DNA from 4 places in the Luteibacter sp. ME-Dv--P-043b genome. Region 3 is predicted to be linked to each of the others. Evidence: riboswitches for the same ligand, from Rfam matches in the RefSeq annotation. Region 3 holds a riboswitch; each other region holds the start of a gene.

Region 1 (5,421 bases), on a different contig from region 3:
CCGGCTTGGTGGTGAAGAAAGGATCGAACACCTTGTCGAGGATGTGGGCCGGCATGCCGCTGCCGGTATCGGTCACCGCAAGCATCACGTATTGCCCCGGACGAAGGTCGCCGTGGGTCTTGGCGTAGCTGTCGTCCAGCAACGCGTTGCCGGCCTCGACCGTGAGCTTGCCCTGGCCGTCCATCGCGTCGCGCGCATTGATCGCCAGGTTGAGCAGCGCGTTCTCGACGTTGGACGGATCGACCAGCGTGTTCCACAGGCCCCCGGCGATCACGGTCTCCACCTCGATCGCCTCGCCCAGCGCCCGGCGCAGCAGTTCGTCCATGTCGCGCACGAAGCGGCCGATGTTGACGACCTTGGGCGCCAGCGGCTGGCGACGACCGAAGGCGAGCAGCTGGGCGGCCAGCTTCGAGCCGCGGGTGACGCCCGCCATGGCATTGGCCACGCGTCGCTCGGCGCGTTCATTGCCCGACACGTCGGTGCCGAGCAATTGAAGGTTGCCGCTGATCACCTGCAGCAGGTTGTTGAAATCGTGGGCGACGCCACCGGTGAGGTTGCCGATCGCATCCATCTTCTGCGCCTGGCGCAGTTGCTCCTGGGCGGCATCCAGTTCCGCGTCGCGCGCGCGCTCGGTCGTGACGTCGCGGGCCACGGCGAAGATCATGCCGTCGCTGGGCACCGCCCGCCACGACAGCTGGCGAAAGCCGCCGTCGGCCGTGCGATAGCGATTCTCGAAGCGCAGCGTGGCCACGCCGTCGGCCAGTTGCCCGGTTTCCTCGCCCATGCGTTCGGTATCCTCCGGATGCACGAAATCCAGGTACGAACGGCCCAGGGTCTCGCGCTCGCTCCAGCCGAGAATCGCCGTCCACGCCGGGTTGACCGACAGCAGGCGCGTGTCCGCATCGGCAACCAGCAGGATGTCGCTGGACAGGCGCCAGATACGGTCGCGCTCGGAAGTACGCTCCGCCACCTGCCGTTCCAGGCTCAGGGCCAGCTGTTGCAGTTCACCCTCGGCACGGCGCCGCTCGACGGCGACGCGGGTGCGGTTGCCTACCTCGCGGACGAAGGCGATCTCTTCCTCCAGCCACTCACGCGGGTCGGCGTGGTTGAGGTACAGCAACGCCACCACCCCACCGCGCTCGGTCACCGGCATGTTGATGAAGGCGACGGCGCTGATGCCTGCCAGGGCATCCGCGGTATTCACGGTACGCGGGTCCTGGTAGGCATCGGTAACCAGGGCGGTGCGCCCGGCCTTGATGTCGTCGATGTACGAGCCGTAATCGCGGAAGTTCAGCACGCCGGCGATCGTCTGGATGCCCGGGGCGTTCCAGTCGCGTTCGACGGTGATGGTTTCCGCCACCGTATCGACCGTGCCGTAACCGGCACGGCTGACCCGTAGCGTGCGGCCGAGCACCTCGGCCACCCGATAGGCGATGTCCGTCGGGTCTTCCAGGTCGCGCAGCAGGTTGCTGACCTCGATCAGGGCCAGGCGGCGCTCTTCGGCACCGCCGGCATCCCCTGGCGTCTCCACGGTCGGATAGACGCCGACCATGAACACGGGCTCGCCGTCCACCGGGCGCCGCCATGGCTCGACGGACACCCGCCACGCCGTGCCGTCCGCGGCCGTCAGCCCGATATCGCGGACCCCCTCGATACCGCCAGCCGCCAGCAGGGCGGTCAGGCGGGACCGGCTGTCGTCCGTCCACCAGTTCAGGAAGCCCTGCCCCGCCCCGTCACGAAGCCGTGCGGTCATCCAGGCATTGGCGTAAAGGAGTTCCCCTGTCGCCGACACGGCCGTGAAGCCGAACGGCAGTGCGTCGAACGCATGGGTGACCAGGGCGTGTTCCTGCAACGCGAACGTAGATGGCATCGAGCGAGCGGTCATGGGGCGGATCGCAGATGTTAAAGGTTCGAAGCCCTGCACTTTGTGTAGGCCATCTTCACGAAACGGTCATGTCGCGCTGCGGAAATCGGCCCGCGGGGGGTTGCAAAAAAATGACTCCCGGCGGATCAAGCACATAGCGCATTTACCCTACATCTTGTGTTGACGGTACCGGGGACCAGCTATATGGTGTGTCCCGTTGGTGTCCGAAGAGGCGCGACTGCCCGTCGGACTTAATAGGGAATCCGGTGTAAATCCGGAACTGCCCCGCAGCGGTAAGTGGAAACGAACCCGTCACACGCACTGGTCCCCCTGGGATTGGGAAGCGACGGCTAGGCCGGACCCGAAAGGCGTCCCCGTCCACGAAGTCCGAAGACCTGCCAACAGCTGTCGCCCCGCCAGGCGTCGGTTTTTGTGGTGACGGCTTCCGCGGGGAGGCACGTCGCGGTCCGGAGCCCCCGATGGCGTGCTCCGACGCGACCCTTTTCCGCCGGCCCACCGCTTCGAGCCCCGTCCGAGGGAACGGGAGTTTGAACCGAGCCCTGGGGCACGCCTGACATGACCACGATGGAATCCGCCGCGCGCGAGCGCACCGAAGCAGCCGATACGGCCGTTACCTCCCCCGCCCCGGCGGACAAGGCACCCGCTGCCGGTTACCGCAACGAGCCGCCGCCGGCGTTCGCGCTGACGCCGCCGCACAACCCCGGCCAGATGCGCGTCACCAAGCGCAACGGCGGCCAGGAAGCCGTCGACGTGAACAAGATCGTGCGCGCGGTGACCCGCAGCGCCGATGGCCTGTTCGCGGTCGACCCGATGCGCGTGGCGCTGAAGACCATCGGCGGCCTGTACGACGGCGCCACCACGCAGGAGCTGGACCAGCTGTCGATCCGCACCTCCGCGGCGCTCACCGCCGAGGAACCGGAATACGGCCAGCTGGCCGCGCGCCTCCTGGCCGCCTTCGTCGACAAGGAGGTGTCCGGCCAGGACATCCAGTCGTTCTCGCAGTCGATCAGCACCGGCTTCGAGCTGGGCATCCTCAACGAGCGCCTGCGTGACTTCGTGCTGGTCAACGCGCGCAAGCTCAACGATGCCATCGACACCGCCGGCTCGCGCCGCTTCGAATACTTCGGCCTGCGCACGGTCTACGACCGCTACCTGCTGCGCCACCCGACCCGCCGCTTCGTCATCGAGACGCCGCAGTACTTCTTCATGCGCATCGCCTGCGCCCTCGGCGGCAACGACGTGGCCGAGACGCTCGAGCTGTATCGCATGCTGTCGTCGCTGGAATACCTGGCCAGCTCGCCCACCCTGTTCAACGCCGGCACCGCGCACGAGCAGCTGTCGTCGTGCTTCCTGCTGGATTCGCCTCAGGACGCGCTGGAGTCCATCTACGCCAAGTACGGCGACGTGGCCCAGCTGTCGAAGTTCGCCGGCGGCATCGGCCTGGCCTATTCACGTATCCGCTCGCGCGGCTCGCTGATCAAGGGCACCAACGGTCATTCGAACGGCCTGGTACCGTGGCTGAAGACCCTCGATGCGTCGGTGGCCGCGGTGAACCAGGGCGGCAAGCGCAAGGGCGCCGCCTGCGTGTACCTGGAAAGCTGGCATGCGGATATCGAGGAATTCCTCGAGCTGCGTGAGAACACCGGCGACGACGCGCGCCGCACGCACAACCTCAACCTGGCCAACTGGGTGCCGGACCTGTTCATGCGCCGCGTCGAGACCGACGGCGACTGGTCGCTGTTCGACCCGAAGATCGTGCCGCACTTCGTCGACACCTGGGGCGCCACCTTCGAGGCCGCCTACGAGAAGGCCGAGGCCGAGGGCCTGGCCGTCAAGTCGATCAAGGCGCGAGAGCTGTACGCCCGCATGCTGCGCTCGCTCGCGCAGACCGGCAACGGCTGGATGACTTTCAAGGATCGTTCCAACGCCACCAGCAACCAGACCGCCCGTCCGGAAAACGTCATCCACCTGTCCAACCTGTGCACCGAGATCCTGGAAGTGACCTCGGAAGGCGAGACCGCCGTGTGCAACCTCGGCTCGGTGAACCTGGCCCGCCACGTGGTCGACGGCCAGTTCGATTACGACAAGCTCGCCACCACGGTGCGCACCGCCGTGCGCCAGCTGAACCGCGTGATCGACCTCAACTTCTACCCGATCGCCACGGCGAAGACGGCAAACATGAAGTGGCGTCCGGTCGGGCTTGGCGTCATGGGCCTGCAGGACGTCTTCTTCAAGCTCCGCCTGCCCTTCGACTCCGCGGAAGCGCTGAAGCTGTCCTCGCGCATCCAGGAAGAGATCTACTTCCACGCGCTGTCGATGTCCAACGAGATCGCCGAGCGTGACGGCGCCCATCCCGGCTTCGAGGAAACCCGCGCGGCCAACGGCGAGCTGCAGTTCGACTACTGGCCGGCCGCCACGCCGACCGACGTCGACGGTCGCTGGGCCGAGCTGCGCGAGAAGATCAAGGCGAAGGGCCTGCGCAACTCGCTGGTCATCGCCATCGCGCCGACCGCCACCATCGCCTCGATCGCCGGCTGCTACGAGTGCATCGAGCCGCAGGTGTCCAACCTGTTCAAGCGCGAGACGCTGTCGGGCGACTTCCTGGTGGTGAACCGTTACCTGGTGGACGAGCTGAAGACGCTGGGCCTGTGGACCGCCGAAGTGCGCGACCAGATCAAGCTCGCCGAAGGCTCCGTCCAGGGCATCACGTCCATCCCGGCCGCACTGCGCGAGGTGTATCGCACCACGTGGGAACTGCCGCAGAAGGCCCTGATCGACCTGGCCGCCTCCCGCGGCGCCTACATCGACCAGAGCCAGTCGCTGAACCTGTTCATGGAAAACCCGAACATCGGCCAGCTGTCGTCCATGTACATGTACGCCTGGAAGTCCGGCATCAAGACGACGTACTACCTGCGCTCGCGTCCCGCCACCCGCATCACCAAGACCACGGTCAGCTCGTCGTCGGCCGCGCTGCCCACGGCCGGTGCGCCGGTGGTAGCCGATGCGCAGGAACAGGCCGAAGCCGCGGTGTTCTGCTCGCTCGAGAACCCCGAATACTGCGAAGCCTGCCAGTAACCGACCACGCACGACGACCCATGTAGGAGCGCACGCTGTGCGCGAAAACCAACAACGCGACGACGCGGCAACGCTGCGGATCGCGCTGCATCTCCGCTTCGTTGGCTTTTCGCGCACAGCGTGCGCTCCTACACGTGCCACGCTACACGCGCCACGGTGCCGCCGTGCCTGGCGCCATCCTTTCTGAGGTAGCCCCGATGTCCGCTTTGCCCGTCGCCCGCGACACCCATATCCTCGATCCCGGTTTCGAGCTCACCCTGCGGCCGATGAAGTACCCGCAGTTCTATGAGATGTACCGCTCGGCCATCCGCAACACGTGGACGGTGGAGGAAGTGGACTTCTCGCTCGATACCAGCGACCTGAAGTCGAAGATGTCAGACGCCGACCGGCACCTGATCCATCGCCTGGTGGCGTTCTTCGCCACCGGCGACACCATCGTGTCGAACAACCTGGTGCTCAAC
Region 2 (5,421 bases), on a different contig from region 3:
TCGAGGCCACGGTCTGCGCATTGGCACCCGGCATCTGGGCCTGGATGAACACGGCGGGCACTTCGATGGACGGCAGCGCCGCCACGCCCAGCAGCATGTAGGCGATGGAGCCGCACAGCACCAGCCCCGCCGCGAGCAGCGAGGTTCCGATCGGTCGGCGGATGAAAGGTGCAAAAACGTTCACGACACTTCCTGTGATCGCGGGAAGCATACCCGCGCCCACAGACTTTATGACGTTCGCGCGGTTTCGTGGCGTGTGCCTTTAGTGGGGCCCCTGCCGGAAGGCAGGGGTACCCCGTTTGCCGGCGGGAGCCGCCGGCAGGCCGATCAGCGCAGGGGCGAGAAGCGCAGGGTGAGGTAATACGTGCGGCCCAGCTGGTTGTAGTACGCCACGGTCTCGTAGTGCTTGTCGGCAATATTGGCGACGCGGCCCTGCACGCTCCAGGCATCGTCCAGGTGCCAGGTGGCCCGCACGTCGGCGGTGGTGTACCCGCCCAGACGCGTGGTGTTGGCCGGATCGTCGTAGCTGTAGCCCGAGGCGTAGACGGAGCCGCCCAGCGTGAACGCGCCTAGGTCTTTGTCCAGGTCCACCCGGCCGGTGCGGCGAGGGCGCCGGGCCAGCAGGTTGTCCTTTTCCGCGCCGCTGTCGCGGTCCAGCGGCTGCTGCAACGTCAGGTAGCCACGGACATGCCATCCATCCATGTCGGCACCCAGCTGGCCTTCCACGCCGCGCAGCCGTGCCTTGCTGACGTTGATCGGCAGGAAATTGGCGTCGGAGCCGATCAGGTCGTCCACCCGGGTCTGGTACGCGTTGACCGCCCAGGTCCAGATGCCGGGGCGGCTGGACAGCCCGATTTCGGCCGTGCGCGACTTCTCCGGCTTCAGGTTCCGCACGGACGGGCCGTACTGGAAGTACGGGTAGTACTCGTCGTTGAACGTCGGCGCATGGAAGGCGGTGCCGTACGAGGCCGTGATCTTCATGCCGTCGTCGAAGCGGTAGCCATAGGCGGCCGAGCCGGTGGTGTGGTTGCCGAACTGCGTATTGTGGTCATGGCGCGCGGACAGCTGGATCTCGTGCGGGCCGAACACGCCCTGGTACAGCGCGAACACGCCTGTGTTGTTGCGGGTGTCCTTCAGGTATGCCGTGTCGCTGTCGAGCTTTTCCTGTTGGTAATCGACGCCGGCGGTGAGCGTTTGGCCGGCGGCCAGCGTGATGTCGTTCTGCCAGGATGCCTGGTTGCGCCTGGAGTACAGGTAACCCCCACGGACCTTATCGGCGCCGGTAACAAAGAGTTGGGCAAGGCCGCCGAAGTAGGTCTTGTCCGCGCCGTTAAGGTAATTGTCCCCGCGATCCTGGTTCTGGCCCAGGCTGACCGACATGCGCCAGGCCGACAGCACGTCGAAGGCCAGGTTTGCACCGGCCACCTGCTGCGAGCGCCGGGTCAGGTTCTGGAAATCGCCGTCGTATTCGATGTCGCCCTTGCTGCGCAGCCAGCTGCCGGTGAGCTCGGTGCCGTTGTCCCAGCGATAGCCGCCCGAGAGCGCGCCGTTGTAGGTGCGGTAGGCGTCATGGTCCGGCTCGTCGGTGAAGCAGCCCTTGCCGGCTTCCCTCGCACCAACGCGGCAGGCGTTGATCCCGGCGGTGTACTGGCCGCCCAGGCTGGCGTTGTACCAGCCATGCGTGGTGCCGCCCGAGAGACCCACCTGCCCGGCGGTGTAGCCGTGGCTGCCGCCGCCGATCGACAGGCTGGGCGTGGGCGCTTCGCCGGCCTGGCCGCGACGGGTGAAGATCTGGATGACGCCGCCGATGGCATCCGAGCCGTACAGGCTGGAGCGCGGGCCGCGGACCACCTCGATATGGTCGATCTGCTCGACCGGCAGCTGCTCGTAGGCGGGCAGGCCGGCACCCACGGTGCCCACGCGCACGCCGTCCACCAGCACCAGCGTGTGTGCCGAGTTGCTGCCGCGCATGAAGAGCGAGGTCTGCTGGCCCAGGCCGCCCGTGTTGGTCATGGTCACGCCGGGCAGGCCGGCCAGCAGGTCCTGCACGTTGCGGGGCTGCAGGCGCTCGATGTCCTCGCGGCTGATGACGGTGACCGGGGCCAGCACTTCGTCCAGTGGCGTGGGCGCGCGGTTGGCGGTGACCACCACCGGGTCGAGGGTGCCGTTGGGTGCGTCGGCCGCATGGGCAGCGACGATCGTCGACAGCAGGGCCGTCGCGAGCAGGGTCTTCTTCATGGAACGGGTTTCCTCCGCCGCTGGTGCGGCAATGCGTAGCCTCAACAGGCGCGCGGGAGGACACAACGACGAACGGCACCACGGGCAACACCCGGATGACTGTCCGGATTCGCCCTCCGCGAATCGCCGATAACGGGACGGCGCCCGCGCTTAAAAGCGCAGGATTCGCCGATCGGGCCGGTCTCCGGACTCGCGCTGGCCCGAGGGCATCGCACCGGCGCCTTCCCGCTTGCGCAGTGGCTGTGGCCGGTGGATGGAGCCGTTCTGGGCGGCTCCTCACGCTTACCGTTGCGGGGGCAGTGCCGGCCTTGCCACATGTGTGGCGCACCGGCTTCCCGTTTCATCCCCGCCCGCTTCAGGCCGGCGGGGACACCCGAACAACGCAATGTTAACGCCTGGCCCGCGCGGAAGCGAGCCAGTGCAGGGCGACGGATCAGGCGGCGTAGACGCGCTCGCCGCCGATCCAGGTTTCGGCCACCGTGTGATCGTCGTCCATCACCACGAAGTCGGCGCGATAGCCCGCCGCGATGTGGCCGTGGGTGGCTTCCAGTCCGAGGAAGGCGGCCGGATAGGTGGAGGCCATGCGGGCGGCCTCGTCATAGGCCACGCCGACCATCTCCACCGTGTTGCGCACGGCAGTGGCCATGTCCAGCGCGGAGCCGGCCAGCGTGCCGTCGGCCGTCTGGCAGACGCCGTCGCGGACGGTGATCGTCTCGCCCTTCAGGACGAAGTTCGGATCGTCCGACCCCACGGGTGGCATGGCGTCGGTGACCAGCATCATCTTCTGCGGCGCCTTGGCCGCGATGGCGACACGCAGCGAACTCGGGTGCACGTGGTGGCCGTCGACGATCAGACCGCACCAGCTGGCGGCGTCTTCCAGAGCGGCGCCGACCACGCCGGGCTCGCGGCTGGTGAACGGCGTCATGGCGTTGAACAGGTGCGTGAAGCCACGCACGCCGGTCGCCAGGGCCTGGCGGGTGGTGTCGTAGTCGGCGGCCGTGTGGCCGGCCGCCACGATCACGCCGTGGGCGACCAGCTGTTGCAGCACCGCGGCCGAGGCGCGCTCGGGCGCCAGCGTGAGCAGCGTGACGCCGCCGTGCCGCCGGGCGACCATGGCTACGTCGTCGGCGTCGGCGATACGGAACTTGGCCGGATCGTGCACGCCCTTGCGCTCGGGCGCGATGAACGGGCCTTCGAGGTGGATGCCGAGCACGCCCGGCACGCCCTGGGCCACCGCGTCGTTCACCGCATCGATGGCCTTCGCCATCACCGCGGCATCGTCGCTGATCAGGGTGGGCAGGAAGCCGGTGGTGCCGAACTTCGCGTGCGCCTGCCCGATGCGACGGATGGTGTCGACGGTGGGCACGTCATTGAACAGCACGCCGCCGCCGCCGTTGACCTGGCAATCGATGAAACCGGGCAGCAGCGTGCGGCCACCGAGGTCGTGACGCTCGGCGGCGCGCACGCGGGGATCGGACGGCAAGGCCAGCCCGGTGATGGTGCCGCCGTCGACCAGCACGGCAAAGCCACCCTGGAAGCCGTTATCGGTCAGCACACGGCCGTTGACGAGGGCGATGGTCATGGCAATTCCTATACGTGGGGCGAGAGGTCAGACGGTCTCGGTGACCTTGTTGAGGTGCGGCGGCACGTCGGGGTTGAAACCGCGTGCCAGTGCCAGCGCGGCCGTGGCGCGGTAGAAGCTCTGCACGGTGATCAGCGGTGCGGCGATGGGCGCGGTGGCGACCAGGGGCAGCACACCCTCGCCCGTGGCGCCGGGTGCGGCGATCCACACATTGGCGCCGCGCTTGCGGAACTCCGCCGCGATCTCCAGCACCCCGGGCAGCGTATCGTCGTTCTGGGCGAAGAACAGCACGGGGAAATGCGGGCCGACCAGGGCCATCGGGCCGTGCTTCACCTCGGCCGCGCTGAACGCCTCGGCGTGCAGGTTGCAGGTTTCCTTGAACTTCAGCGCGGCTTCCAGCGCCCCGGCAAAGCCGAAACCGCGGCCGACCACGAACAGGTTGTGCGCATCGACCAGGCCCTCGGTAAGCGCGGACCAGTCCGCGTCCCAGCCCTGGCGAAGCTGCGCGGGCAGCGCGGTGAGGGCGTCGCCGATCTCGGCGCGGCCGCTCCAGCGGGCGGCGATGTGCAGGATCGCGAACAGCGCGCCCAGGTAGCTCTTGGTCGCGGCGACGCTGGTTTCCGGGCCCGCGTGCAGCGGCACGACCACGTCGGCCACGTCGGCCAGCGGGGAATCCACCACGTTGACCAGGGCGACCACATAGGCGCCGGCCTTCTTCGCGGCCTCCGCGTTGCGCACCAGGTCGGGGCTCTTGCCCGACTGCGAGACGGCGAGGTACAGCGCGCCGTCGAGGCGCTGTGCCGCGTGGTAGATGGAGGTGACCGATGGTGAGGCCGACGCGGTGACCACGCCCAGCTGGGTTTCGAACACGTACTTGGCGTACATGGCCGCGTGGTCGGAACTGCCACGGGCGCAGGTGATGACCATACGCGGGGGCTGGGCGCGAAGCCGGTCGGCAAGGGCGCCGATCACGCCTTCGTTCAGCGCGAGCTGCCGTTCGACCACCTCGGCCGTCTCGTGCGCTTCGCGGTACATCAGGGTGTCTTGCGGCTGGGTGGTCATATCGATGGTGTGCCCGTCAGTCGCTTTGCAGTTCGGCGACGAAGTCGTAGATGTCCCCGCGATACCAGGAACAGGTGAATTCGACGATGCGGCCGTCGTCGAGGAAACTGCGCCGCTCGATGTTCAGGCCGGCGCTGCCGGCACCGAGCCGGAGCAGCCGGGTCTGGGCCGGGCCCAGCACCACCGCGCGCAGGCGTTGCAGCGCGCGTCGCGGGCGGTTGCCCAGCGTATCGAGCGCTTCGTAGAGGGAATCCTCGACCAGGCTGGGGTCGGGCAGCAGGCTGAGCGGCACGGCGCTGCGCTCGATTGCCAGGGGCTCGTCGCCGGCATAGCGCAGGCGGTGAAGGCGCACCACCTGGGTGCCGGGCGAGAGGTTCATCGCCATGGCTTCCTCGGGGGTGACCTCGCCGATGGCCCGCTCGAAGAACTCCGAGCGCGGGTTGAGCCCGCGGGCGCGGAGATCCTCGGTGAAACTGGTCATCCGCGACAGTGGCTTGACGATGCGCTCGGAGACGAATGTGCCGGCGCCGTGGCGCTGG
Region 3 (5,421 bases):
GAAATGATCCGCCAGGCGCGCATGGATCGCATCGCCCGCATTCAGCGGCGCGCCGGTCAGGGCGAGGAAGATGCCGCCATGGCCGGGCACGCGGCGAAGCAGCCAGCTGCCGCCCACGTCCGGGTAAAGGCCCACCGTGATCTCCGGGAACGCCAGCTTCGAGCGCTCGGTGACCACGCGATGGCTGGCGCCGGCCATCAGGCCGATGCCGCCGCCCATGACGATGCCGTGGCCCCAGCACAGCACCGGCTTGGCATAGCGGTGGATGCGGTAGTCGAGCCGGTATTCCGTGGCGAAGAAAGCGGCGGCAGGCGTATCGCGAGCGATGTCGTGGCTGCCGTCTCGATGGTCCAGCATGCCCCGGTACAGGCCATGCAGATCGCCACCGGCGCAGAAGGCCTTCTCGCCTGCGCCCTGCAGCAGCACCATGACGATGCCGTCATCGTCGGCCCAGGCACGCAGTCGTTCGTCGAGCAGGTGGGCCATCGGCAGCGACAGGCCGTTCAGTGTCTTTGGCGCGTTCAGTGTGGCGATGCCGATGCGCCGGCCGTCGCGCGTCGCACGCTCGTCGAACAGCACCGGTGCATCGTCCGGCGTCTCCATCGGCGTCGCGCTCATGCGTTCTTCCACTGCGGGCTACGCTTTTCCAGGAAGGCGTGCACACCCTCGGCCTGGTCGGCGCTGTCGAACAGGTCGACGAAGGCCTCACGCTCCGCCACCAGCGCGGCCGCGTGGGTCTGGGTGCGAGTGGCCTGGACCAGCCGCTTGCACGCCGTGACGCTGGTCGGGCTTTGTGCGTGGGAGCGCGCGGCCCAGGCCAGGGCCGTGGCCAGGCCCTCGCCGGTGGGGACCACTTCTTCCACCAGCCCGATCCGCAGCGCCGTGGGCGCGTCGACGCGCTCGCCGAGCAGGATCATCCGCTTGGCCCAGCCTTCGCCGACCAGGCGCGGAAGGTTCTGCGTGCCGCCCGCGCACGGCAACAGGCCCACGCCGGCCTCGGGCAGCGCCATCTGCGCGTGCGCTTCGGCGATGCGCAGGTCGCACGCCAGCGCGCACTCCAGGCCGCCGCCCATCGCGTAGCCGTTGATCGCGGCAATGCTCACGCCACTGAATGCGGACAGGGCCTCGAAGGCCTCGCCGAAGCGACGCGCCGCCTCGCGCGCCACGGCACGATCGCCGTCGGCGAACTGCTTGAGGTCGGCGCCGGCGCAGAAGAACTTGCCGCCCTCGCCCGTGACCACCAGGGCGTAGATGTCGCGATCGGCGTTCAATGCGCCGACCAGATCACGCAGTGCCGTCAGGCTGTGCACCGTCCAGGTGTTGGCCGGCGGGTTGCGCAGGGTCACGACGGCCGTATGGCCCTCGACCTTCAGCGCCAGTCCGGTCCAATCGGTGTCCTTGTAGCCACTCATCGCAATTCCTCTTCGGTGTTGAGCAGGTGGCGCGCCACGATCACGCGCATGATCTCGTTGGTGCCTTCCAGTATCTGGTGCACCCGGCTGTCGCGCAGCAGCCGCTCGATCGGGTACTCGCGTATGTAGCCGTACCCGCCATGCAACTGCAAGGCATCGTTGCAGATGGCGAAGCCGGCATCCGTGGCGAAACGCTTGGCCATGGCGCACCACACCGTGGCGTCGTGGCTGCGTGCGTCCAGCTTGCGCGCGGCGGTGTGGACCATCTGCCGTGCGGCCACCAGTTGCGTGGCCATGTCGGCCAGCTTGAACTGGAGCGCCTGGAACTCGCCCAGCTTGCGGCCGAACTGGCGCCGCTCACCCAGGTAGCGGCGAGCCGCATCCAGCGCCCCCTGCCCCGCGCCCAGCGAACACGCGCTGATATTGATCCGGCCACCGTCCAGGCCCTTCATCGCGATGCGAAAGCCCTCGCCTTCCTCGCCCAGCCGGTTCGTTGCGGGGATACGCACGTCCTCGAACGTGATGCCACGCGTGGGCTGGCTGTTCCAGCCGAGTTTTTCCTCCTTGCGGCCGTAGCCGATCCCCGCGGTATCCGCGGGCACCGCGAACGCACTGATGCCGCGCGCGCCGTCGCCGCCGGTGCGGGCCATCACCACCAGCATGTCGGTGGCGCCGGCCCCGGAGATGAACGCCTTGCTGCCGTTGATGAGGTAATGGTCGTCCTCGCGCACGGCGCGCGTCTGCAACGAGGCCGCATCGGAACCCGCGCCCGGCTCGGTCAGGCAGTACGAGGCGAGACGCGTGCCGCTGGCCAGCGGTTCGCCCCATGCCTGCAACAGTGCAGGCTGGGCGTAGGTGGTCAGCATCCAGGTCGCCATGTTGTGGATGCTGATGAAGGCGGCCGTGGAGGGATCGACCGCGGCCAGTTCCTCGAACACGATGGCCGCGTCCAGCCGCGTCAGGCCGGTACCACCCGCCGCTTCGTCCACATAGAGTCCACAGAAGCCCAGTTGGCCGGCCTTGCCGATGGCCTCGCGCGGGAAGATGCCTTGCGCGTCCCAGTGCGCCGCATGCGGCGCCAGCTCCGCCTGGGCGAAGTCGCGCGCCGCCTCGCGGAACGCATTCTGCTCGTCGCTCAGGCCCGCGGCCTGCACCGTCACCGGAATGTCCATAAGGGGCGCCCTCACTTCAGACTGATGGTGGTGTTGACGCCTTGACCCGTGCCGCCGTCGTCGAACCAGCGCGAGGTGACCGTCTTGGTCTGCGTGTAGAACATGACCGCCTGCTTGCCGTACGGCCCCAGGTCGCCCAGCTTCGAGGCGCGCGAGCCCGTGAACGAGAACAGCGGCACCGGCACCGGGATAGGCACGTTGATGCCGACCTGCCCCACGTCGATGTCCTCCTGGAAACGACGCGCCGCGGCGCCGCTGCCCGTAAACAACGCCGTGCCGTTGCCGTTGGGGTTGGCGTTGACCAGCGCGATCGCCTCATCCAGCGTGTCCACCGTGAGCACGACGAGCACGGGACCGAAGATTTCCTCGTCGTAGATACGCATGCCTGGGCGCACGCCCGAGAAGATGGTCGGACCGACGAAGTTGCCCTGTTCGTAGCCCGGCACGCGGCAATCGCGGCCGTCCAGCTCCAGGGTGGCGCCTTCGGCCACACCGGCGTCGATCAAGGCGTGCACGCGATCGCGCGCCGCGCAGGAGATGACCGGGCCGACATCCGTACCGGCCTCGCTGCCCGCATTGATTTTCAATGTCTTCGCGCGGGCCACCAGGTCGGGCAGCCATTCGCGCGCGGCGCCGACCAGCACGGCCGTCGAGGCCGCCATGCAGCGCTGGCCCGCCGCGCCGAACGCCGCGCCGACCATCGCGTTGAGCGTTTGCTCGCGATGGGCGTCGGGCAGCACCACGGCGTGGTTCTTCGCGCCCATCATGCACTGCACGCGCTTGCCGGTCTGCGAAGCACGATGGTAGACATGGGTGCCGACGCGGGTGGAGCCGACGAACGACACCGCCTTGATCTGCGGGTGGTCGCAGATCGCGTTGACCACGTCCTCACCACCATGCACCACGTTGAGCACACCGCGGGGGATGCCCGCCTCCACCGCCAGCTCGACCAGGCGCATGGTCACCATCGGGTCCTGCTCCGACGGTTTCAGCACGAAGGTGTTGCCCGTGGCGATCGCCATCGGGAACATCCACAACGGAATCATCGCCGGGAAGTTGAACGGCGTGATGCCCGCGCACACGCCCAGCGGTTGCAGCAGCGTGTACGTATCGACACCGCCGGCCACGTTGTTGGCCAGCTCGCCCAGCTGCAGGTTGCCGATGGCCGCCGCGTGTTCCACCACCTCCAGGCCGCGGAACACGTCGCCTTCGGCATCGGGCAGCGTCTTGCCCTGCTCCGCCGTGAGCGTCGCGGCCAGTTCGGCCATGTGCTCGCGGATCAGTTGCTGGTACTTGAGGAAGATGCGCGCCCGCGCACCGATGGGCGTCTTGCGCCATGTGACGAAGGCGCGGCGCGCGGCGTCCACCGCCGCCTCGACTTCCGCGGGCGTGGCGAAGGGCACGCGTGCCAACACTACTTGCGTGGCCGGGTTGACCACGTCACGCCATTGCGTGGTGGTCGATTCGACGAACTCGCCGTCGATCAGCAGCTTTACCGTGGCGACATGGGTCGCGGCCGGGTTCATCTCGTTCATTGTCCAGTCTCCAGATCGCTCACCCGCGAAACCGGGCGTGCGAGGGACAAGACAAGTGATTCGAGACAACGGACGCCGCGTCGAGTCAGCTCATCCGGTTGCCCACCGCAACACCCGAGGAAGACACCGCATGCGATGTCTACCACGGGCCGGTCTCCGGGCTTGCGAGCGATGCGGCATGCATCAGCCCGACACCTTCCCGCGTTGCCGCAGTGGTTCTGAGTCGGGTTTTCTCGCCTACCGTTGCGGGGGCAGCGCCGGCATCGGACCGGCTTCCCGTTTCACCCTGCGCACCGGAATGGCGGCGGCAGGACACCTGTGGCCCATCGATTGTAGGCGGCGCAACGCATGGGGACACGCTGCGATGCAGTAAACGGCGGGGCTACGGCGTCAGGGCGTGGGGTCATGATCGGGCCTCACCCCATCGCTCCGGGCGTGATGAGCGCAGCGACGTCACCCCGCCCATTGATGAATCCACGACATAGGACCAAGCGTGTTACCCCGCTTAATCGCTGGGTGGAGGGTGGCGCGCACCACGCGCAGCGTCTCGCCCACCGAGGCGGGCGAACGGCTGATCGGCAGCGTGGGGCCGCGCTTCGACGAGATCGAGGCGGAGATCGAGGCCCTGGGCGAGCTGCGCGAACGCCCGGCAGGCAACCTGCGCATCACCACCGCGGAGCATGCCGCGCAATCCATCGTCATGCCTGCGCTGGAACGGTTCCTGCCGCAGTACCCGGACATCCATGTCGAGCTGAGCGTCGATTATGGGCTGGTGGACATCGTGGCCGAGCGCTACGACATCGGCATCCGCCTGGGCGAGCACCTGGCCAGGGACATGATCGCCGTGCCGGTTGACCCGCCCATGCGCATGGCCGTGGTCGCCACGCCCGGCTATTTCGAGCGGCGCACGCTCCCGCGCACGCCACAGGACCTGACCGGGCACAACTGCATCAACCTGCGCCTGCCGACCTACGGCAGCCTGTACGCCTGGGACTTCGAGAAGGACGGCCGCGAAGTGAAGGTGCGGGTGGAGGGCCAGTTGATCCTCGACGGCATGAACGCGATCGTCCGTGCGTCCCTGGCTGGCCTGGGCCTGGCCTGGGTACCCGAGGACGTGGTCTCGCGGCATGTCGAAGCGGGAGCGCTGGTGCGTGTGCTGGAGAACTGGTGCGAACCCTTCGCCGGCTATCACCTCTATTACCCCAACCGCCGACAGCCCGTGCCGGCCCTTACCTTGCTGGTGGATGAACTGCGTTACCGAGGCTGAATCGTCCACCAAACCTTGACATATGGCCGATTGAC
Region 4 (5,421 bases), on a different contig from region 3:
AAAAAAATCAAAAAAAAAGCACCCTTGCGGGTGCTTTCGACAGGCAGCTGGCGCCGGCCGCCTAGGACGGCGTGCCGCACCGCACGAAGCGCGCGCACCCGCGACGCGCCCCAGGGGCGATCGATAGGCGGTGCTTCAAATCGTGCTTGCAACGGAACATGGGGTGGCGCTCTTCAAAGGTTGGCAGGGATGACACCATAGCGTCGTGCGCATGACATAGGGGCATGCACGACGCTTTCAAGCGCGCCATCGAAAGATTTCGAAGACTATATTCGGTCGAGCGGCGTCGCGAAGACGCCACAAGCAGCGGCGGTGATGTCACGGGAGCTCTATGCCACGTCCACGTGAAATCCGCCAAGATCGCTGTTTATTTCCATGGAGGCCCTACCCATGCGTTACGTGAAACTCGGCCGTACCGGCCTGGAGATTTCCCCCGTCGTCCTGGGTTGCATGACCTACGGCGTGCCCGACCGCGGCAACCACACATGGACGCTGGATGAAGCGCAGAGCCGCCCCTTCCTGCGCAAGGCGCTGGACCTGGGCATCAATACGTTCGATACCGCCAATGCCTACTCGGACGGCACCTCCGAGGAAATCGTCGGCCGCGCGCTGCGCGACTTCGCACGCCGCGACGAAGTGGTGATCGCCACCAAGACGTTCTTCCGCTGGCACAAGGGGCCGAACGGCGGGGGCCTGTCACGCAAGGCGATCTTCCACTCGGTGGATGATTCGCTTGCCCGCCTGGGAACCGACTATATCGACCTGCTGCAGATCCATCGTTTCGACCCGGATACGCCGATCGAGGAAACGCTCGAAGCCCTGCACGACGTGGTCAAGGCCGGCAAGGCGCGTTATCTCGGCGCGTCGTCGATGTATACGTGGCAGTTCGCGCAGATGATCTACACCGCGCGCCTGCATGGCTGGACCGAATTCGTCAGCATGCAGGACCACTACAACCTGCTGCAGCGCGAGGAAGAGCGCGAGATGATGCCGTTCTGCATCGACGAAGGCATCGCGCTGCTGCCGTGGAGCCCGCTGGCACGCGGACGGCTGACGCGCGACTGGGACGAAGGCAGCACCCGGCAGCAGAGCGACGTGTTCGGCAGCACGCTTTATGGCGGCACGGAAGACGCCGACCGTGCCATCGTGGCGGCGGTGAAGCAGGTGGCGGAAGCGCGCGGCGTACCGCGCGCACAGGTGGCGCTGGCATGGGTCGCGCAGCGCGAAGGCATCACCGCGCCGATCGTGGGCGCGTCGAAGCCACAGCACCTGGACGATGCCGTGACGGCGATCGAGCTTACGCTGACCGCCGACGAGATCGCCACGCTGGAGGGTGGCTATACGCCCAGGGCTATAGCGGGCTTCGAATGAAGCCTGCCTTGCCCAAATGACGCGCAACCGCCGCGCGCCGACGCGTGGCGGTTGCGATCAACTCGCTATCGAAGGGGCAGGTGAATGCCGCCGCGTTTCGATGGCCCTTTCAATAACGTCGGCGGCCCGAGACGCACCCGTTTCCGCCCGGATGGCCGTGGCCGCGTGTTGCGCGCGCAGGGCGACGCCTTCATCGGCAAGCAGCACGCGCAACCTCGCGGCGGCGCGATCCGCGCGATAACGCGACGCTGGCAACACGGCCCCCACGCCGAGTCGAACCACCCGCGCCGCGTTGTCCGGCTGGTCGAACCCATGCGGCACGACCAAGGAGGGGCAGCCAGCGCGGAGGGCTTCCTGCGTGGTGCCTACGCCGCCGTGGTGCACGACGGCCGCGGCACGTTCGAACAGGGCGCCGTGCGGGGCGTATTCGACGGCAAGCACGCCATCGGGCAGCACGGTCGGCAGGCGCGAACGCATTTCCGGTGATCCCGTCAGCAGTACGGCGCGTCGGCCCAGCATCGCGGCGGCGCCCATGCTTTCGCGAAGGAAGCCTTCACCCGCGTGGACCGCCGCCGAGCCCAGCGTGAACACCAGCGGTGGCTCGCCGGCGTCGAGGAACGCCGTCAATGGCGGCGACAGGCTGCCCAAGGAGGGAGAGTAACGGCAGTAGCCCGTCACCAGGGTATGCGCCGGCGCATCGGCCGGCGCCTGCCCGAGTAACGGCGAATACATGGCTAGCACGCCGTCGCGCGCGTGCTGCCCGCGGTGGAAGGGATCACCCCCTGCCGAGACCGGCGCCAGGCCGAGCGATTGGCGGAATCGGCGCACCGGGCGCGTCCACGGTGCCGTGACGTGCTCGGCCATACGACGAAGCCAGGCGCCGCGTCGTGGCGTGATGCGCAGGAAGCGATCGAGGATGGCCAGGCCCGTGGCGGGCGGATCGTACGCCGACAGGAACGCGGCCGGCGACAGCACCGCGGACAGCCAGGCGACATGCGTGGTTTCCCCGAGGATCTGCGCGGCGAAGGCCAGTGTGGTCGTGACGATGGCATCCGCCTCCGTGCAGACGGGCGCCAGGGCCTGGTAGCTTGCCGCCACATCCGCGGCCGCCAGGTCGCGGACGACGAAGCGGGGGCCACGCAGCGGGTGGAACGCGCGCGCGGCGAAGGCGGCCTTGTCCGCCGGCTCGGCGATGCCGCTGGCCAGGAGGAAGCGCAAACCGGCGTCCGCCACCGCCTCGCGATGGATCGCGTGCGCGGCCACGGTGACCCGGTGTCCGCGCGCCGCCAACTCCCGGCCCACTGCCAGGAAGGGAAACAGGTCGCCCTGTGACCCGACCGTCGCCATCACGATGTGTCGTCCCGCCATGTCCCGCCTCCCGCCGATGTCCTGGCGCATCCTCGCGGCCGGCGTGTCGAGGCGATGCATCCCGACGCGTTGACCTGCCCCCACCACGCAGGCTAGTCTTCGCTCGCCAGCGGTCTTTATCTCTCTATTCGAATGGAAAGATAAAAGCTAAGAGGGAAGCCGGTGCGAATCCGGCGCTGCCCCGCAGCGGTATGTGGAGACGAACGCGTCACAGGCACTGGATCGAACAACGATCCGGGAAGCGACGCGCAAGGCGGCACCTGTTCCGGTGCCACATCCACGAGCCCGAAGACCTGCCGCCGGCCTGAGCACGCGTACCGTCATGGGTACGCGCGCTCCGCACGACCTGGACCCACCGCGCCCGCGTGGTGGCCCGGTTCGCCCGCGGGGGCGAAGGTCGACGGTACGCCGCATGACACCCACGACGCCGCGCACCTGCGTGCGGCGGCGCGCGCGTGTCCGGCAGCGGGCCGCCCTTCCCTCCTCTTTGCCACGAAGAGGACGTATCCACATGCCACACGTTACCTACCCCGGTTTTCCCCGCATCGGCAGACGCCGTGAACTCAAGCGCGCCCTCGAAAGCCACTGGCGGGGCGATAGCGACCGCGAGGCCCTGCTCGCCGTCGCCCGCCAGCTGCGCGAGCGGCACTGGCAACTCGCCCGCGAGGCCGGCGCCGACAGCGTGCCGGTCAACGACTTTTCCCTGTACGACCATGTGCTCGATGCCGCCGTCGCGGTGGATGCCATCCCCGAGCGCTACCGCGACCTGCATGCGCGGGACGCCCTGGCGGGCTACTTCGCCATGGCACGCGGTCGCCAGGACGGCACGGTTGACCTGCACGCACTGGAGATGACCAAGTGGTTCGATACCAACTACCACTACATCGTTCCGGAACTGCATGCGGGCCAGGTCTTCGCTACCCGGGCCGACAAGGCGGTGGCGGAATACCGCGAGGCCGTGGCCGCGGGCCATACGGCGCGCCCGGTGCTGCTGGGCCCGCTGAGCTTCCTTCGCCTGGCCAAGACCGTGGACGGCAGCGCCCCCCTGGCCCTGCTGGATGCCCTGTTGCCGGCCTGGAGCGGCTTGCTCGACGCGCTGACGGAAGCCGGCGCCGACTGGGTGCAGGTCGACGAACCGGCCCTCGTGCTGGACCTCGACCCGGCCTGGCAGGCGGCGTACCGGTCGGCGTACGCCGCCATCGGCGAGCGCACGCGCGGACGCATCCTCCTGGCCACCTATTTCGGTGACCTGGGGGCCAATCTGGCCCTGGCCACGTCGTTGCCGGTGGCCGGCCTGCACGTGGACCTGGCCCGTGCTCCGGGGCAACTGGACGCGGTGATCGACGCGCTGCCCGCCGGGCGCGTGTTGTCCGCCGGCGTACTGGACGGCCGCAACATCTGGCTGAGCGACCCGGCCATCATCGGCCCGCGCATCGCCCATGCACGCAAGCGCCTGGGTGACGATCGACTCTGGCTGTCCACCTCGTGCTCGCTGCTGCACGTGCCCATCGACGCCGCCGAGGAAAAGCGCCTGCCCGGCGCGATCGGCGAGTGGCTGTCGTTCGCCCGGCAGAAGATCGTCGAACTGCGCCGCTACGCCGATGCCGCGACCGGCGACGAGGCCGCGCAACGCGTGCTCGCCCGCCAGCACGATACGGTGGAGGCGCGTCGCCGCTCGCCCGACGTGGTGCGCGCCGAGGTGCGTACGCGCGTGCGCGGGCTGACACCGCAGTTCGGCCAGCGCCGTTCGGCCTATGCGTTCCGGGCCAACGTGCAGCGTGAGCGCTTCGGGCTGCCCGACCTGCCCACCACCACCATCGGCTCGTTCCCGCAGACCGCCGACCTGCGGCTCGCGCGTGCCGCGCACCGGTCCGGCAAGCTGGACGACGAGGCCTACCAGGCCGTGCTGCGTGACGAAGTACGCCGCGCGGTGGCCTTCCAGGACGAGATAGGGCTGGATGTCCTCGTGCACGGCGAGCCCGAGCGCAACGACATGGTGGAGTATTTCGGCGAGCAGCTGCAGGGCTATGCGTTCACCTCGCTGGGCTGGGTGCAGAGCTACGGCTCGCGCTGCGTCAAGCCGCCGATCATCTACGGCGACGTGGCCCGGCCGGCGGCGATGACGGTCGCCTGGTCCAGCTACGCGCAATCGCTGACCAACAAGCCCATGAAGGGCATGCTGACGGGCCCGGTGACCATGCTGCAGTGGTCGTTCGTGCGCGACGACCTGCCCCGCGCCGAGGTCTGCCGGCAGATCGCGCTGGCCCTGCGCGACGAGGTGCACGACCTGGAAAAAGCAGGCATCGGCATCGTGCAGATCGACGAGCCCGCGCTGCGCGAGGGCCTGCCGCTGCATCGCGCCGACTGGGCCGATTACCTCGCCTGGGCGGTGGACGCGTTCCGCATCACGGCCGGCGGCGTCAGCGACGCCACCCAGATCCACACCCACATGTGCTATTCGGAGTTCAACGACATCATCGAGGCCGTCGCGGCCATGGATGCGGATGTCATCTCCATCGAGACCAGCCGCTCGCGCATGGAACTGCTGGACGCCTTCACCCGCTTCCGCTATCCGAACGGCATCGGTCCCGGGGTCTATGACATCCACTCGCCCCGCGTGCCGGCCGAGGCCGAGATGGCCGACCTGCTGGACCGGGCACTTAGGGTGCTGCGACCGGACCA

The links. A riboswitch is a leader RNA that binds a small molecule or an ion and turns the genes downstream of it on or off. The one in region 3 is predicted to bind cobalamin.
Region 1: it holds a riboswitch for cobalamin, as region 3 does, so the genes downstream of both, QRN34_RS05400 (ribonucleoside-diphosphate reductase subunit alpha) here and QRN34_RS19145 (CoA-acylating methylmalonate-semialdehyde dehydrogenase) in region 3, are expected to answer to the same signal.
Region 2: it holds a riboswitch for cobalamin, as region 3 does, so the genes downstream of both, QRN34_RS07305 (TonB-dependent receptor) here and QRN34_RS19145 (CoA-acylating methylmalonate-semialdehyde dehydrogenase) in region 3, are expected to answer to the same signal.
Region 4: it holds a riboswitch for cobalamin, as region 3 does, so the genes downstream of both, metE (5-methyltetrahydropteroyltriglutamate--homocysteine S-methyltransferase) here and QRN34_RS19145 (CoA-acylating methylmalonate-semialdehyde dehydrogenase) in region 3, are expected to answer to the same signal.

Annotation. Positions count from the first base shown of each region.
Region 1 is NZ_JARVRT010000008.1:93,263-98,683, reverse strand. Features, by position in the region: gene QRN34_RS05405 (response regulator) at 1-1,885, opposite strand, end outside; cobalamin riboswitch at 2,066-2,282, shown strand; gene QRN34_RS05400 (ribonucleoside-diphosphate reductase subunit alpha) at 2,441-4,960, shown strand; gene QRN34_RS05395 (ribonucleotide-diphosphate reductase subunit beta) at 5,158-5,421, shown strand, end outside.
Region 2 is NZ_JARVRT010000012.1:125,968-131,388, reverse strand. Features, by position in the region: gene QRN34_RS07310 (efflux RND transporter permease subunit) at 1-184, opposite strand, end outside; gene QRN34_RS07305 (TonB-dependent receptor) at 328-2,238, opposite strand; cobalamin riboswitch at 2,396-2,630, opposite strand; gene nagA (N-acetylglucosamine-6-phosphate deacetylase) at 2,672-3,820, opposite strand; gene QRN34_RS07295 (SIS domain-containing protein) at 3,848-4,888, opposite strand; gene QRN34_RS07290 (GntR family transcriptional regulator) at 4,899-5,421, opposite strand, start outside.
Region 3 is NZ_JARVRT010000050.1:3,557-8,977, forward strand. Features, by position in the region: gene QRN34_RS19130 (enoyl-CoA hydratase/isomerase family protein) at 1-618, opposite strand, end outside; gene QRN34_RS19135 (enoyl-CoA hydratase) at 615-1,412, opposite strand; gene QRN34_RS19140 (acyl-CoA dehydrogenase family protein) at 1,409-2,584, opposite strand; gene QRN34_RS19145 (CoA-acylating methylmalonate-semialdehyde dehydrogenase) at 2,596-4,110, opposite strand; cobalamin riboswitch at 4,249-4,454, opposite strand; gene QRN34_RS19150 (LysR family transcriptional regulator) at 4,643-5,386, shown strand.
Region 4 is NZ_JARVRT010000027.1:18,488-23,908, reverse strand. Features, by position in the region: gene QRN34_RS14715 (aldo/keto reductase) at 391-1,371, shown strand; gene QRN34_RS14710 (glycosyltransferase) at 1,429-2,739, opposite strand; cobalamin riboswitch at 2,833-3,055, shown strand; gene metE (5-methyltetrahydropteroyltriglutamate--homocysteine S-methyltransferase) at 3,251-5,421, shown strand, end outside.